3 regions of the Comamonas sp. Z3 genome follow, and region 2 is predicted to be linked to each of the others. Evidence: riboswitches for the same ligand, from Rfam matches in the RefSeq annotation. Region 2 holds a riboswitch; each other region holds the start of a gene.
What was found. A riboswitch is a leader RNA that binds a small molecule or an ion and turns the genes downstream of it on or off. The one in region 2 is predicted to bind glycine.

Region 1 (4,852 bases), on a different contig from region 2:
ATTCAAACGCTACATCGCACATCGGCGAAGGCGATGCTCTCAAAGTCATTGGCGGCTGCCCACTGGGCACTGCGGCGCAGGTCGGTGGCCAGCAGCTGGGCGGCATCCTCGACGCGCTCGGCAATCTCGGGAGCCAGGCCGTAACCGCCCTCGGGCAGCAGCGGCACGCCCTGGTCGGTGGCATAGATACCCGGCAGGATATGCCGCGCTCCCAGCGACTGCAGCACCGGGCGCAGTGCGTAGTCCAGCGCCAGCATATGGTGGGGGCTGCCGCCCGTGGCCAGGGGCAGGACCAGCTTGCCCTTGAGCGCGGTCTGCGGCAGCACATCGAGAAAGACCTTGAGCAGACCGCTATAGGCTGCCTTGTAGACGGGGGTGGCCACCACCACCGCATCGGCCCGGGCCACGCGCTCGGTCACGGCACGAATCTCGGCATGATCGAAGCGGGCATGCAGCAGGGCTGCAGGGTCCAGCTGGTTGAGCTGCAGCACGGACTCGGTGTTCAGACCCTGGGCCTGGAGACGCACGGCCACGGCATTGAGCAGGGCACTGGAGCGCGAGGGCTGCGAGGGACTACCGGCAATCAGCAAAATCGACATGGGCTTGGCTCTATCTTTTTGTCATTGCAAAGACAGGAGCACTCATCGCGCTCCCGTCCTGCGTTTCTCTTATTTCTTGGTGTAGATCTGATCAAAGCTGCCGCCATCGGCGAAGTGGGCCTTGTCTGCCGCTGCCCAGCCGCCAAAAGCCTTGTCGATGGTGAACAGCTCCAGCTTGGGGAACTGGCTCGCGAACTCGGCGGCCACCTTGGCATCGGTCGGACGGTAGAAGTTCTTGCCGGCGATGCGCTGGGCCTCTTCGGAGTACAGATACTTCAGATAGGCCTCGGCCACGGTGCGCGTGCCCTTTTTATCGACCACCTTGTCGACCACGGCCACCGAAGGCTCGGCCAGGATGGACAGCGAAGGTGCGACGATCTGGAACTTTTCTGGGCCGAACTCCTTGAGCGCCAGATAGGCCTCGTTCTCCCAGGCCAGCAGCACATCGCCCAGACCCCGCTGCACAAAGGTCACCGTGGAGCCGCGCGCGCCGGTGTCCAACACGGGCACGTTCTTGTAGAGCTTGGTGATGAAGTCCTTGGCCTGTGCATCGCCGCCGTATTTGCGCTTGGCAAATTCCCAGGCCGCCAGATAGTTCCAGCGTGCACCACCCGAGGTCTTGGGGTTGGGCGTGATCACCTGGATGCCGGGATTGACCAGATCGTCCCAGTCCTTGATACCCTTGGGATTGCCCTTTTTGACCAGGAACACGATGGTGGAGCTGTAGGGCGCGCTGTTGTGCGGCAGGCGCTTTTGCCAGTCGGCCTTGACATTGCCGTTCTTGACCAGGGCGTCGATATCGCCGGCCAGGGCCAGCGTGGCCACGTCGGCCTCGATGCCGTCGATGATGGAGCGTGCCTGCTTGCCCGAGCCGCCATGCGACTGCTTGATGGTCACATCCTGATTCTGCGTGGCCTTCCAGTGCTTGGCGAACGCCTGGTTGTAGTTCACATAGAGCTCGCGTGTCGGGTCGTAGGAGACGTTGAGCAGTTGCACGCCAGTCTGCGCAAAAGCGGGCAATGTGGGCAGAGCCGAGAGGGTCAAGCCAGCAATCAGACCGGCAGCCAGAGGAAACTTGATAAAGTTGCGACGATTTTTCATTGGACTGTGTTCTTGGAGTGAATGGATAACGGGCTTCTGCCCCGTTGCTGCGCATTCTTGAGCCGCATTCTTAAAACTCAAACTACTAAGATTTCAGTTTGTTATTACCCAAACATCTGAGATCAACCAAGAGGACCCTACACATGGCACGTACCGTTCACTGCATCAAGCTTGGTCAAGACGCTGAAGGCCTGGATTTCCCTCCTGCCCCCGGCGAACTGGGCAAGCGCATCTATGAAAGCGTGAGCAAGCAGGCCTGGGCCGACTGGCTCAAGCACCAGACCATGCTGATCAATGAAAACCGCCTGAACCTGGCCGATGCCCGTGCCCGCCAATACCTGGCCCGCCAGATGGAAAACCATTTCTTTGGCGGCGGCGCAGATGCCGCAGCAGGCTACGTGCCTCCCAGCGCCGAGTAAGTTCGGTCGACCTGGACACCAAGCCCCCTGGCCCAGGCCTCGGGGCTTTTTTCTTGCGGGCTGCCGAACAGCCAACCGGTGAGAGCAAGGGCGCGCCCAGGCAGCCCAGGGGCACCGAGGCTGACAGCCGCAAGACCGCTCAAACCCAATTGATACAGGTATTAACCCGAATAAAGTCGTTGGAACTGGCTAGAATCGCGCCCATCCCGCGGGAGAGCGGAACCTGTCAACGGTTCCCGCCGAAGGCGCAAACTCCCATAATCGCTCAGGCAATAAGTACCGCAGGTGGGTCTGACAGGACCCGGATATCGCCAACTGGAGAGCAGCCCGCGACCACAAGTCTGCAGGGCTCACCGAAGGGGCAAGCATGCGCACCGCGAAGGCGCCCATGTGCAACTCTCAGGTAAAAGGACAGCGGGAGAGGCAAGCCGGACACTCCCGCTGATGCGAGTGGCTGGTCTATTTTCAAGTGCCTTCATGCTTCCCTCCATCTCTTTGCTGGACTCGTTCCAGGCCTCCAACTTCACCGTCATGCTGGTCATCTATCTGGTGGCCATTACCGCCGAAGCCATGTCCGGCGCCCTTGCTGCAGGCCGGCGCAATATGGATATCTTTGGCGTCGTGGTCATCGCCTTCGTCACCGCGCTGGGCGGTGGCACCATCCGCGACATGGTGCTGGGCCATTACCCCATAGGCTGGACTCAGCACCCCGAATATGTGTATCTGGTCATCAGCTTCGGCCTGCTGACCACGGTGATCGCCCGCCATATGCACCGCCTCAAGCAGGTGTTTCTGCTGCTGGACGCCATGGGCCTGATCGCCTTTTCGCTGATCGGCTGCAATACCGCGCTGGAACTGGGCTACCCGACCATCGTCATCATCATGGCCGGCATGATTACCGGCATCAGCGGCGGCATTTTGCGTGACGTGCTCTGCAACCAGGTCCCCGTGGTGTTCCGCCGCGAGCTGTATGCCAGCGTGTCGCTGTCCGTATGCCTGATGTTCCTGGGCCTGCGCTATCTGGAGGTAAGCTCCAATATCAGCACCCTTGTCTGTTTTGCAGGCGGTCTGGCCTTCCGTCTGGCCGCGATTCGTTTCAAGTGGCGCCTGCCAGTTTTCTCTTACCAGCAGCGCTGGGAGTGATCGAGACTCCCCCTGTGGCGCTGTGCGCCTTCCCCCTCTCTTGCTGCGCAGAAGGGGGACGCAGCCATCGCTGCGGGGCGGCGGGGCCGCTAGGCCCTTGCTTGGCTGCTCTGACCTAGACTGCGCCATGCATTACCCATGTAGTTTCACTTTCCATGTCTGAACCCATCACATGGATGCCGGATGGCACCCCCTACAACACCCGATTTGGCGACCGCTATCACAGCGAGCTGGGCGGCCTTGACCAGGCCCGACAGGTCTTTCTCGGCGGCTGCGGTCTGCCTGCGGCCTGGGCCGATGCGGCTCAGTGGCGCATTCTGGAAACCGGCTTCGGCTTGGGCCTGAACTTTCTCGTCACCTGGGCGGCATGGAAAGCCGACCCGAAACGCCCGCGCATGCTGCATTTTGTCTCGGTGGAAGCCCACCCGGTCTCGCGCGAGGATCTGCTCAAGTCCTTGCCCGCCGACGAGACACTGCGTCCGCTTGGCGAGCAGCTGGCCGCGCAATGGTGGGGGCTGCTGCCCGGCGTGCACCGCCTTTCGTTCGACGACGGCCAGGTGCTGCTGACGCTCTATATAGGCGACGCCAAGACCATGTTGCGCAAGCAGCAGCTGACGGCAGACAGCGTGTACCTGGATGGCTTTTCTCCCCAGCTCAACCCCGAGATGTGGGACGAAGACGCCATGAAGAACATTGCCCGCCATTGCCGCCGGGGCACCCGGCTGGCCACCTGGTGCGTAGCCGGACATGTGCGCCAGGCGCTCAAGGCTCAGGGTTTTGAAGTCAAGAAGCGCGCCGGCGTGCCACCCAAGCGCCATAACCTGCATGCGGCCTACAACCCGGCCTGGGAACCGCGCCATCGCAGCGACGGCCTGCCTGCGCCGGTGAGCCAGGCCGGTCGCTGTCTGGTGCTGGGTGCGGGTCTGGCCGGTGCCGCCGCCGCCGCCAGCCTGGCCAGGCGTGGCTGGGAAGTGACCGTACTGGATGCGGCGGCCGCGCCTGCTGCAGGGGCCTCGGGCCTGCCTGCCGGCCTGTTCTGCCCGCATATTTCGCCCGACGACAGCGTCCTGTCACGCCTGTCCAGAAGCGGCGTGCGCACAACGCTACAGAATCTGCAGCAACTGAGCCAGGCAAACAAACTGCAGCCTGCCCGAGACTGGGCTCATGGCGGGGTGCTCGAACACGACCTGAACGAGCCTTCCCATCTGCCCAGGTCATGGCTGCAGCCCGGAAGCGATACCTACCCCTGGGGTCTGCACTGGAGCGCGCCCGTGCAGCCGGCTCAGCTGGCTGCGGCCCATCTGCCTGCAGACAGCCAGGCTGTCTGGCATGAGCAGGCGGGCTGGGTGCGCCCTGCACAACTGGTGCAGGCGCTGCTGCAATCCCCCGGAATTCATTGGCAAGGTCATGCTTCGGCCTCAAGGCTGCTGCGCGATCCGCTGCGCCAGCTCTGGCAAGTGCAGGATGCCCAGGGCCAGACCCTGGCCGAAGCCCCGATGCTGGTGCTGGCCCTGGGCCCGGATACCAGGCCCTTGCTGCAGGCTAGCGGGCTGGCGGCAGGCGAATGGGAGCTGCAAGCCATACGCGGCC
Region 2 (4,852 bases):
AACATCAGTACCGAAAGAATCAGCACCGTTTTGCGCTTGCCCTTGCGGTCTGTGTAGGCCCCGAAGAATGCACCGGAAGCCGCCCATGCCAATGCCAGGATCGACGAAAGCATACCCAGCTGGGCATTGTTCAGATCCAGTTCCTTGGAGACAAAAGGAAATAAGAACGACAATGCCAGGCGGTCAAAAAAAACGATACCAAAAGTGAAAAACAGAATGAGCAGCAGCTTGTTTTCATAGCTCACCCACCCGATTTTTAGGGCTTCATCTCGATGTCTCATGTCTCTCTCCATTCCGTTTTTGGCGGGTTATTCCATTATTCAGAAAATCCCGCCTTTCATCTGATGCATTTTCAAGCCAATTTCAGATAGCTATCGAAAAAGCGTGTCCACATAATCTGCACCTATGCCGACTTTTTCATAGTGCTTTCGGCATAGCTCTATGTAGCTGTGAACATCGAAATATCCGTCCGGCTTTCCGTCATCATCGAGCCAGATCAGCGGCCCCTTGACGATAAAGAACGCACGCATGGGTTGCTCATGTTCATAGGCCACCAGGGTATGGCCTTCCCCCGGTGTCTCGTAGACGAAATCACCGGCACGGGCCGTCCAGTCATGCTCCAGATAACCCCATTTCCCGGAAATGGTATAGGCAAATACTTCATGCGGGTGGTAATGCCGATTGACCAGACCCGCTTCCTTGGCCATCAGAATATCGCACCATTTGTTTTGCGATGGAGAAATCCAGAGAGGGCGGGACAATACAGTCTCTGAGAATGGAACATAATAGCGCTCGTCCTCAGTGGGCGCGTTCTGTATATAAACTTCCGGCTGCGCATCGGGCTGAAAGCAATCAGAAATCGGCTTCAGATTCTTCCAAAATTCGTTCGTGGCTTTTTCGGGCATTTTGTCTCCTTGGATAAATGTTCTTTGATGAACGTCATAATCCTATCTGCGGCAAAAAATCTGTTTTGCCTCCTCCGGACATGGCGTTTGACCCCGCAAGACAAACCCTGGACAAGGCCGGCCGGACCCAGGCTGAACAGCACACATCGGGAGCGCTTCCGAAAATCGACCGGGGATGACCGAGAATGCCGCCATGCATATTTCACGCCACTCACGCTGTCTTGCTGCATGCGCGGCCGTCTTGGGAGCAGTGCTGCTTAGTGCCTGCGCCGGCAACCCTGCCATGGCGCCTAAGGCGGCCGACATCACTCCCCTGCAGCCCCAGGCTGACTCCGCCCCCGCTTCCGGCGGCCAAACCGTAAATTGGCCCGCCTGGATCAATGCAGATTGCACGCCCCCCGCCCAGCTCGACCAGCAACCCCGTCCACGCCGCCACACCACGCCTTTCATCAGCGCCCACTGGTTTCCGAACGGATTGGAGACCACGGTGGTCTTCCGTCTGGAAGTCACAGCTCAAGGTCAGCTCGGCCGTGTGGCATACCAGCCCGCCGATGCCGATCCACGCATCGTGAAGTCCATACTGCAATCGCTCAAACGCTGGCAGTTCAAGCCCGGCATGCGCCAGGGCCAGCCTGTGACGTCCTGCTTCGAGCAGCCCTATCAGTTGGTGTTTCCGCGCCAAGAAGTCGACGCCCCTCGCACGCCCACCATGAACACAGACCCGCAGTGAGAGCGCAAGCTCAGTGATAGACGATCTGTGCTCGAAAACCCCAAAATCCACTCATTGCGGTGGTGCAGGCACCCTGCCCACCGCTAGAATTGCCAACGTCAGGAGAGAGTGCCTGCAGCTTGAAGCTGCCTCGCACCGCCGAAGGCGCAGACCCCCACCCGGTGTCAAAACGCTCAGGCAAAAGGACTGACAAGCGCTGCAAGGTGTGCAAACCTGCAGCGTCCCTTGCTGGAGAGAGATGAAGGCCGTCATTTCGTATGTGCGCCGACATCCACCGAAGGAGCAAACTGCCCGCGAAAGCAAGGGCGGTGAATCTCTCAGGTAAAGCGGACAGCAGGGCAAGCCCGCCACGCATGGCCCAGCCATGCATGGCCACTCATTTTGGTTTGACCACCGGAGCGCTTGCCTGTGACTGCTGCTGACACCTCTTCCGATCTGCGTTCCACACCGCTGTTTGCCCTGCACCAGAAACTGGGTGCCCGCATGGTGCCGTTTGCCGGCTACGCCATGCCCGTGCAATACCCTCAAGGCCTGATGGCCGAGCACCTGCACACCCGCAAGGCCGCCGGCCTGTTCGATGTCTCGCACATGGGCCAGTTGCTGCTGCGTGGCCCCGATGCCGCCGCCGCGCTTGAATCGCTGATGCCCGTCGATGTCATGGACCTGGGACAGCACAAACAGCGTTACGGCCTGCTGCTCAATGAGCAAGGCGGCATTCTGGACGACCTGATGTTCGTCAACCGTGGCGAAGATCTGTTCCTCATCGTCAACGGCGCCTGCAAAGAGGCCGATATCGCCCATATCCAGAGCCGCATCGCCAACCGCTGCGAGGTCATCCCTCTGCCCGAGCGCGCCCTGCTGGCCCTGCAAGGCCCGCAAGCCGCTGCGGCACTCTCGCGCCTGATTCCCGGTGTTGCGCAATTGGTCTTCATGACCGGCAATCACTTCGACTGGCAAGGCCATGCGCTCTACATCACGCGCAGCGGCTATACGGGCGAGGACGGTTTTGAAATCTCCTTGCCCGGCGAAGCGGCAACAGCTTTTGCCGAAGCGCTGCTGGCCCAGCCCGAGGTGGCGCCCGTCGGTCTGGGCGCGCGCAACTCGCTGCGCCTTGAAGCCGGACTTTGCCTGTATGGCAACGACATCGACACCAGCACCACGCCCGTCGAAGCCGCGCTGAACTGGGCCATGCAGAAGGTGCGCCGCAGCGGCGGCGAACGCGAGGGAGGCTTTCCCGGTGCAGCCATCGTGCTGGAGCAATTGCAGAACCCGCAATCGCTGCGCTGCAAGCGCGTGGGCCTGATTGCGCTGGAGCGCATTCCCGTGCGCGAGCCCGCTGTGCTGGAGAACATGGACGGGCAGCATATCGGCCACATTACCAGCGGCCTGCTCAGCCCCACGCTCAACCAGCCCGTGGCGCTGGCCTATGTCGAGCCCGACTACGCTGCCATCGATACGGAAATCTTCGCCATGGTGCGCGGCAAGCCCGTGCCCATGAAAGTGGTCGCCACGCCCTTCGTTCCCACCCGCTACTACCGCGGCTAGGTCTGCCGCCGCGGATGAGACGGGCCAGTTTGCCAAACAGCGGCCAGAACACCGCTAAAGTGCGATCTGGACCTTTCTCAAACAACACCCGATTCCCCTGAATCCCCCATCTGGAGCTTTTCATGAGCATCAAGTATTCCAAAGAACACGAGTGGATCAACGCCGCTGACACCAATGCCGCCATCGTCGGCATCACCGTACACGCACAGGATGCGCTGGGCGATGTGGTGTTTGTGGATCTGCCTGCCGTGGGCTCCACCTTCAAGGCCGGCGATGTCGCAGGCGTGGTCGAGTCCGTCAAGGCTGCTGCCGATGTCTACATGCCCGTGACCGGCGAGATCGTCGAAGTCAACGAAGCCCTGCGCGATGACCCGTCGCTCGCCAACAGCGACCCGCTGGCCGCAGGCTGGTTCTTCAAGGTCAAGATGAGCAATGTGGGCGAGCTCGAAGGTCTGATGGAAGAGACCGCCTACAACGACTTCGCCAAGGACAACTAAGCGTATCAACGGCCCTCGCTCTGCGAAGGCCGTTTTTGCATGCAGCCATGAGCACCATCCAGTATTTCGACGATCCGGAAGTCGGTCTCGCCCGCGAGACCAGCCACCCGGCCTTTGTGCGCATCGCGACCCAGGACTTCTACTACGACTGCGGTGACGACTTCAGCCCCTTCGGCAACGATGACGGCAGCGACACACTGGCCGCACTTGAAGAGTGGTACCAGGAGCAGACGGGCAGCAAGCCCGCCAAGGCGCTGCGTTTTTTGCACCAGCAACTGAGCGACTGGGATCTGCCAGTGCCCGAGGACATGCTGGCTCATGACGATGCGGCCAAGGCCCAATGGCTGGCCAGCGACGACATGAACCAGAGCTATCTGCGCTCGGTCTGCCGCGCCCACGTGGCCACGGCCTTTGGCCAGTTCAAGATCACCGGCAGCATCGATGCCGATCTGCACCAGCAGGCACTGCTTGCCCTGGCCTGCCAGCAATGGCTGAACACCGTGGCACGCAGCAAATATCCCGATTGGGAGTATGCCGACCAGGAAAGTGAACGCCTGGCCCTGATGAACACCGCGCTGGAACAGGCCAGCGCTGCTTGAAGCACCGGCCGCATGCCTTCAGGCATACGGCATTCACGCATGCCTGGCATGCAAACCGTCAGTCACAGTATTTGAGAATAGGTCCCTCCCATGCTGATGTCGCCTCCCGCCCCCGTCGCTTCGCTGCAAGCGCTGGAAAACAGCCACGAATTCATCCCCCGTCATATAGGCCCGGACGCCGAGGAGCAGCAAAAAATGCTGGCCGCCATCGGCAAGCCCTCGCTGGACGCCTTGATTCGCGATGTGATGCCCGACTCCATCGCCCGCGCCAGGCCCATGGATCTTCCGGCGCCGATTACCGAAGCCGCTGCGCTGGCCGAACTCAAGGCCATCGCCAGCAAGAACCAGATGCTGAAGAGCTTTATCGGCCAGGGCTACTACGGCACGCACACGCCGGGCGTCATCCTGCGCAACATCCTCGAGAATCCCGCCTGGTACACAGCCTACACACCCTACCAGGCCGAGATTTCGCAGGGTCGCATGGAAGCACTGGTCAATTTCCAGACCATGGTGACCGACCTGACCGGCATGCCGATTGCCAATGCCTCGATGCTGGACGAAGCCACGGCTGCCGCC
Region 3 (4,852 bases), on a different contig from region 2:
TCACGTCAGCGCCGTCTGGCAGCCGGCGCTATGCTGGCGCGCTAACGAAAGAGAAGGCGTGTCATGTCGGGCATAGGAATGGAATATCTGTGGGTGGGCGTGGTGCTGTTTGCTGCGGCGGCGCAGACGGTACGCAACACGGCCCAGCGCTCGCTGACGGCGCAGGTCGGCACGCTGCCGGCCACGCTGGTGCGCTTTCTCTACGGCCTTCCGTTCGCCGCCGTCTATCTGCTGGCGCTGTATGTGCTGGGCGATCCGTCCCTGGTGCTGCCGAAGTTCAGTGCCGCCTATCTGGGCTGGATTGCGCTCGGAGCCTTCTTTCAGGTCACGGCCACGGCGGCCTTGCTGATGGCCATGAAGGAGCGCAACTTTGCCGTGGCGGTCACGCTGTCCAAGACCGAGGTGCTGCAGGTGGCCTTGTTTGCCGCCATGTTCCTGCACGAGCTGCCGACCCGCCTGGCACTGCTGGCCATGGTGCTGGCCACGGTGGGCGTGCTGATGCTGTCGCTGCCGCCGCGCGGGCAGCTCTTCACGCTCTCGGCCTGGACCAGCAAGTCCTCGGTATACGGTCTGATCTGCGGCGCCTGCTTTGCGCTGGCCACGGTGGGCTTTCGCGGCGGCGCGGTCGAGATCGCAACACTGGGCGTGAGCTCGCCCTGGCTGTCCGGGGCCTGGGGCGTGCTGATCGCGCAGACCATGCAGTCCGTCGTCATGAGCGCCTGGATTGCCAGAACCCATGAGCAGGGCCTGCGCCCCATCTTCAAGGCCTGGCGCATCTCGCTGCTGGCCGGCAGCATGGGCGCTGCGGCCTCGCTGGCCTGGTTCACCGCCTATGCCATGCAGGGGGCCGCTGCCGTGCGCACCCTGGGCATGGTGGAAGTGGTGTTCAGCTATATCGTCTCGCGCAAGGTGTTCAGCGAGAAGCTGTCGCTGACGGAAAAGCTGGGCATGGCGCTGATGATGCTGGGACTGGTGCTGATCTGTCTGCAGCTCTGATTTCAAGAGCTGCTTGCGCTTTCCAATGTTCATTTTCAAGGTAAAAAGTCATTGAAATTAAGCATGGAAAGGCGCAATAAGCTCCTGAAAAAATAGCTTCTTGTAGCGACGGTGCGCGATGCCGCGCCTGGCTTGTTGGTGCAGTGCCTTGAACCGCTGTCAGGCGCTGGCGGTGGTCAGCGTGGCCGGCCGGGACTGTCTGCTGGCGCTGCCCATGGACTGCAGCACGAGGTCGCCGACCATGTCGGCGGTGACGGCAGACAAGGTCCAGCCCAGATGGCCGTGGCCGGTGTTGTAGAACACGCAGGGCTTGATGCCAGGGCCCACGCGCGGGAGCATGTCCGGCATCATGGGGCGCAGGCCCGCCCAGGGCACGACGCTGCGCGTGCTGACGCCCGGGAAGCACTGCTGCACCCATTCGATGAGCGGTCGGATGCGGTCGGCGCGGATGTCCTTGTTGTAGCCGTTGAACTCCGCCGTGCCGGCCACGCGAAAGCGGTCCTCGCCGAGGCGGCTGGTGACCAGCTTGGTCTCGTCGTCCAGCAGGCTCACGACGGGAGCTGCGGCGCGGCTGGCTTCGTCCTGCAGATTGACCGTGATGGAATAGCCCTTGACCGGATAGATGTTGACGCTGTCGCCCAGCTGGGCGGCCATGGCGCGGCTGGCCGTGCCCGCGCAGACCACCATGGCGTCGAAGGTCGAGGTCTCGGCCTCCAGACCCTGGCGTACGGTCACGCTGGCCTGTTTGCCGTTGCTGTCCACCGACACGATTTCCTGGCCGTAGCGGCATTGCACGCCCAGTCGCTCGCAGGCGGCGGCAAGGCCGCTGGTGAACTTGTGGATGTCGCCGGTGGAGTCGCTCTCGGTGAAGTAGCCGCCATAGAAGGTTCCGGACAGGGTCGGCTCGATGGCCTTCATTTCATCGGGCGTGACGGCGCGGCGCTCCAGCCCGCCCAGGGCGAGCAGCTGCGAGACCTTGCCCGCATGTTCGAAGCCGTCGCGGTCGCGGTAGATATGCAGGATGCCCTTTTGCTTCAGATCGAAGTCAATGCCTTCGGCGGCTGCCCATTCGAACAGGTGCTCGCGTGCCGCAATCGCCAGCCTGGCGGTCTCCACGGTGTTCTTCTGGTAATGGGGGATGGCGGCGAGAAACTGGCAGAACCAGGAAATCTTGTGCCAGCCGGGCTTGGGGTTGAGCAGCAGCGGAGCATCGCTCTTGAGCATCCACTTGAGGCCTTTGACGATGGTGGACCAGTGGGTCCAGACCTCGGCATTCGAGGCCGAGAGCTGGCCGCCATTGGCGAACGAGGTCTCCATGGCGGCATAGCGCTGTTTCTCGAACAGGGTGACGGAAAATCCGCGGCGTGCGAGGGCGTAGGCGGTGGTCACGCCCGTGATGCCACCGCCGATGACGGCGATTGTCTTCATGATTCAGATTCCAGACACGTCAAGGGTGGAGCCCGTGCGCAACATGCGCAACGGACGCCCCCTCTGTTCTGGACCTGAGAGATTCACGAGGCAGCACCCTGGGGCGCTGCTCGCTTGCTCCTTCGGTATGTCCGGCGGACGATGGCGTCCGGACATTCTTCAGAGTGTGTGAAAGCGATGCCGATCCTTTGGCCTGAGAGTTTCCGGGGCGGTTGCTCCTTCGGCGCTGCATGCGCCAAGTTTGCGCTGCAGTCTCTCTCGGCATCACCGGGCTGAGAGCCTGTGGACGAATGTAGGAAGAATGGCGGCGCCTGGATATACGGGTTTTCTAGACTTCTGCACCGGGGCAGGCCGTGCTTCGTTTCTTTTATTTGATAGCGGCTCACGCCTGTTTTTGAAAGACTTCCTTATGTTTTCATAAGGAAAGTAAATTTATTCAAGCGCAAGCAGCTTCCGAATTCATAGCGTCAAGCGCTGTCAAGTGCCGCTGAGCAGCCCCAGAGTCAACCCCTGCATTGACATGACGGGCCATGGTCGGCGGTGGATTTGGGCAAAATATCGTCTTTGCCTGTCAATGGGCCCGGCGATATCACCGCTTTGCCATTGAAGCGCCCGACCGGGGTGGCTGCCGATTCAGGATGCAACTGGCCTATCCGCCATGGCGTTCTGCTGTCATGGCTTCGTTCCTTTGTCCTTGTTGCCCGCGACCGTCATGGTCGCCTTTTTGCGTTGCCTGTCGCAGCGCCTGCGGGATGGTTGGGTGTTTTGTCCGGACGGGCGCAAACCATTACAACAAGACATTTATGTCCCAACCCAACTCAAGCCAGCAGCTCGCGCCGACTGGCGATGGTGACGATAACCAGCCCCGCTTGCACCGGGTGCTCAAGCAGCGCCACCTGAGCATGATCGCCATTGGCGGCGCCATCGGCACGGGCCTGTTTGTGGCCTCCGGCTCGGCCATCGCCCAGATCGGCCCGGGCGGTGCCGTGCTCACCTATCTGCTCATCGGCATCATGGTCTACTACATCATGACCAGCCTGGGCGAGCTGGCCGCCTTCATGCCGGTGGCCGGTTCCTTCTCGACCTATGCCTCGCGCTATGTGGATCGCGGCTTCGGCTTTGCGCTGGGCTGGAACTTCTGGTTCAGCTGGGCCGTGGTGGTGGCGGTGGATCTGGTGGCCTCGCAGCTGGTCATGGCCTACTGGTTTCCCAATGTGCCGGGCATCCTCTGGAGCGGCCTGTTCCTGCTGCTGATGGTGGGGCTGAACGCGTTTTCCGCGCGCGGTTTTGCCGAGGCCGAATACTGGTTCGCGCTGATCAAGGTGCTGGCCGTGGTGGCCTTTCTGATCACCGGCGTGCTGATTCTGTTCGGCATCATCAGCAACGGCCATGTGCCCGGTTTCGAGAACTGGACCACGGGCGATGCGCCATTCGTCGGCAATTTCGCGACCTTTGTGGGCGTGGCCATGATCGTGGCTTATTCCTTCCAGGGAACGGAGCTGGTGGGCGTGGCGGCGGGCGAATCCGAGAATCCGCGCGAGAACGTGCCGCGTGCGATTCGCCAGGTCTTCTGGCGCATCCTGCTGTTCTATGTGCTGGCGATTGTCGTCATCGGCTTTCTGATTCCCTATACCGATCCGCAGCTGCTGCGCACCGATGTGGCCGATATCGCCGTGAGTCCGTTCACGCTGGTGTTCCAGCATGCGGGTCTGCTGTCGGCGGCCACGGTGATGAATGCGGTGATCCTGACCTCGGTGCTGTCGGCCGGCAACTCGGGCATGTATGCGGCCACGCGCATGCTCTACAACATGGCAACCGAGGGCAATGCACCGCGCATCTTCTCCCGGCTGACCCAGAACGGCGTGCCGCTGGTGGCCTTGATCGGCAGCACGCTGGTCGCCAGCCTGTGCCTGTTTTCCTCGCTCTACAGCCCGCAGGCCGTCTATATCTGGCTGCTGAACCTGGCCGGCATGACGGAGTTCATCGTCTGGCTGGGCATTGCCGTCAGCCACTACCGCTTCCGTCGCGGCTATGTCATGCACGGCCATGATGTGGGCCTGCTGCCCTACAAGGCCGGCGCCTTCCCCTTCGGACCCATCTTTGCCTTTGTGCTGTGTCTGGTGGTGACGCTGGGCCAGAACTACCAGGCCTTCCTGGAAGATCGCATCGATTGGGGCGGCGTGGTCTCGACCTATCTGGGCATTCCGCTGTTCCTGCTGTTCTGGCTGGGTTACTGGCTGGTCAAGCGCAAGACCTGGATCAGCTATGCGGATATGCGCTTTGACGAGCTCGAAGACATCAAGCAGGGCAAGGTGTCGTCCTGAGGCGGTTTGAGCCTTCCCCTTCTCCAGGCGGGTAGGGGTAGCGGCAGGGGCCGGCGCTGCTTGCTGTTTCCCGGTGCCCGTGTGCTTGTTTGACGCATGGCTGC

Region 1: it holds a riboswitch for glycine, as region 2 does, so the genes downstream of both, FSY59_RS23215 (trimeric intracellular cation channel family protein) here and gcvT (glycine cleavage system aminomethyltransferase GcvT) in region 2, are expected to answer to the same signal.
Region 3: it holds a riboswitch for glycine, as region 2 does, so the genes downstream of both, FSY59_RS07240 (D-amino acid dehydrogenase) here and gcvT (glycine cleavage system aminomethyltransferase GcvT) in region 2, are expected to answer to the same signal.

The regions. Positions count from the first base shown of each region.
Region 1 covers NZ_VOQU01000008.1:325,301-330,152, reverse strand. The annotation lists gene ssuE (NADPH-dependent FMN reductase) at 3-599, opposite strand; gene FSY59_RS23225 (sulfate ABC transporter substrate-binding protein) at 669-1,700, opposite strand; gene FSY59_RS23220 (oxidative damage protection protein) at 1,844-2,119, shown strand; glycine riboswitch at 2,319-2,411, shown strand; glycine riboswitch at 2,425-2,544, shown strand; gene FSY59_RS23215 (trimeric intracellular cation channel family protein) at 2,597-3,262, shown strand; gene mnmC (FAD-dependent 5-carboxymethylaminomethyl-2-thiouridine(34) oxidoreductase MnmC) at 3,439-4,852, shown strand, end outside.
Region 2 covers NZ_VOQU01000005.1:142,089-146,940, reverse strand. The annotation lists gene FSY59_RS15995 (MFS transporter) at 1-281, opposite strand, end outside; gene FSY59_RS15990 (2,4'-dihydroxyacetophenone dioxygenase family protein) at 372-905, opposite strand; gene FSY59_RS15985 (energy transducer TonB) at 1,189-1,635, shown strand; glycine riboswitch at 1,725-1,834, shown strand; glycine riboswitch at 1,854-1,979, shown strand; gene gcvT (glycine cleavage system aminomethyltransferase GcvT) at 2,044-3,180, shown strand; gene gcvH (glycine cleavage system protein GcvH) at 3,303-3,677, shown strand; gene FSY59_RS15970 (MolR family transcriptional regulator) at 3,725-4,276, shown strand; gene gcvP (aminomethyl-transferring glycine dehydrogenase) at 4,367-4,852, shown strand, end outside.
Region 3 covers NZ_VOQU01000002.1:564,713-569,564, forward strand. The annotation lists gene FSY59_RS07235 (DMT family transporter) at 64-996, shown strand; gene FSY59_RS07240 (D-amino acid dehydrogenase) at 1,156-2,424, opposite strand; glycine riboswitch at 2,596-2,695, opposite strand; gene FSY59_RS07245 (amino acid permease) at 3,228-4,748, shown strand.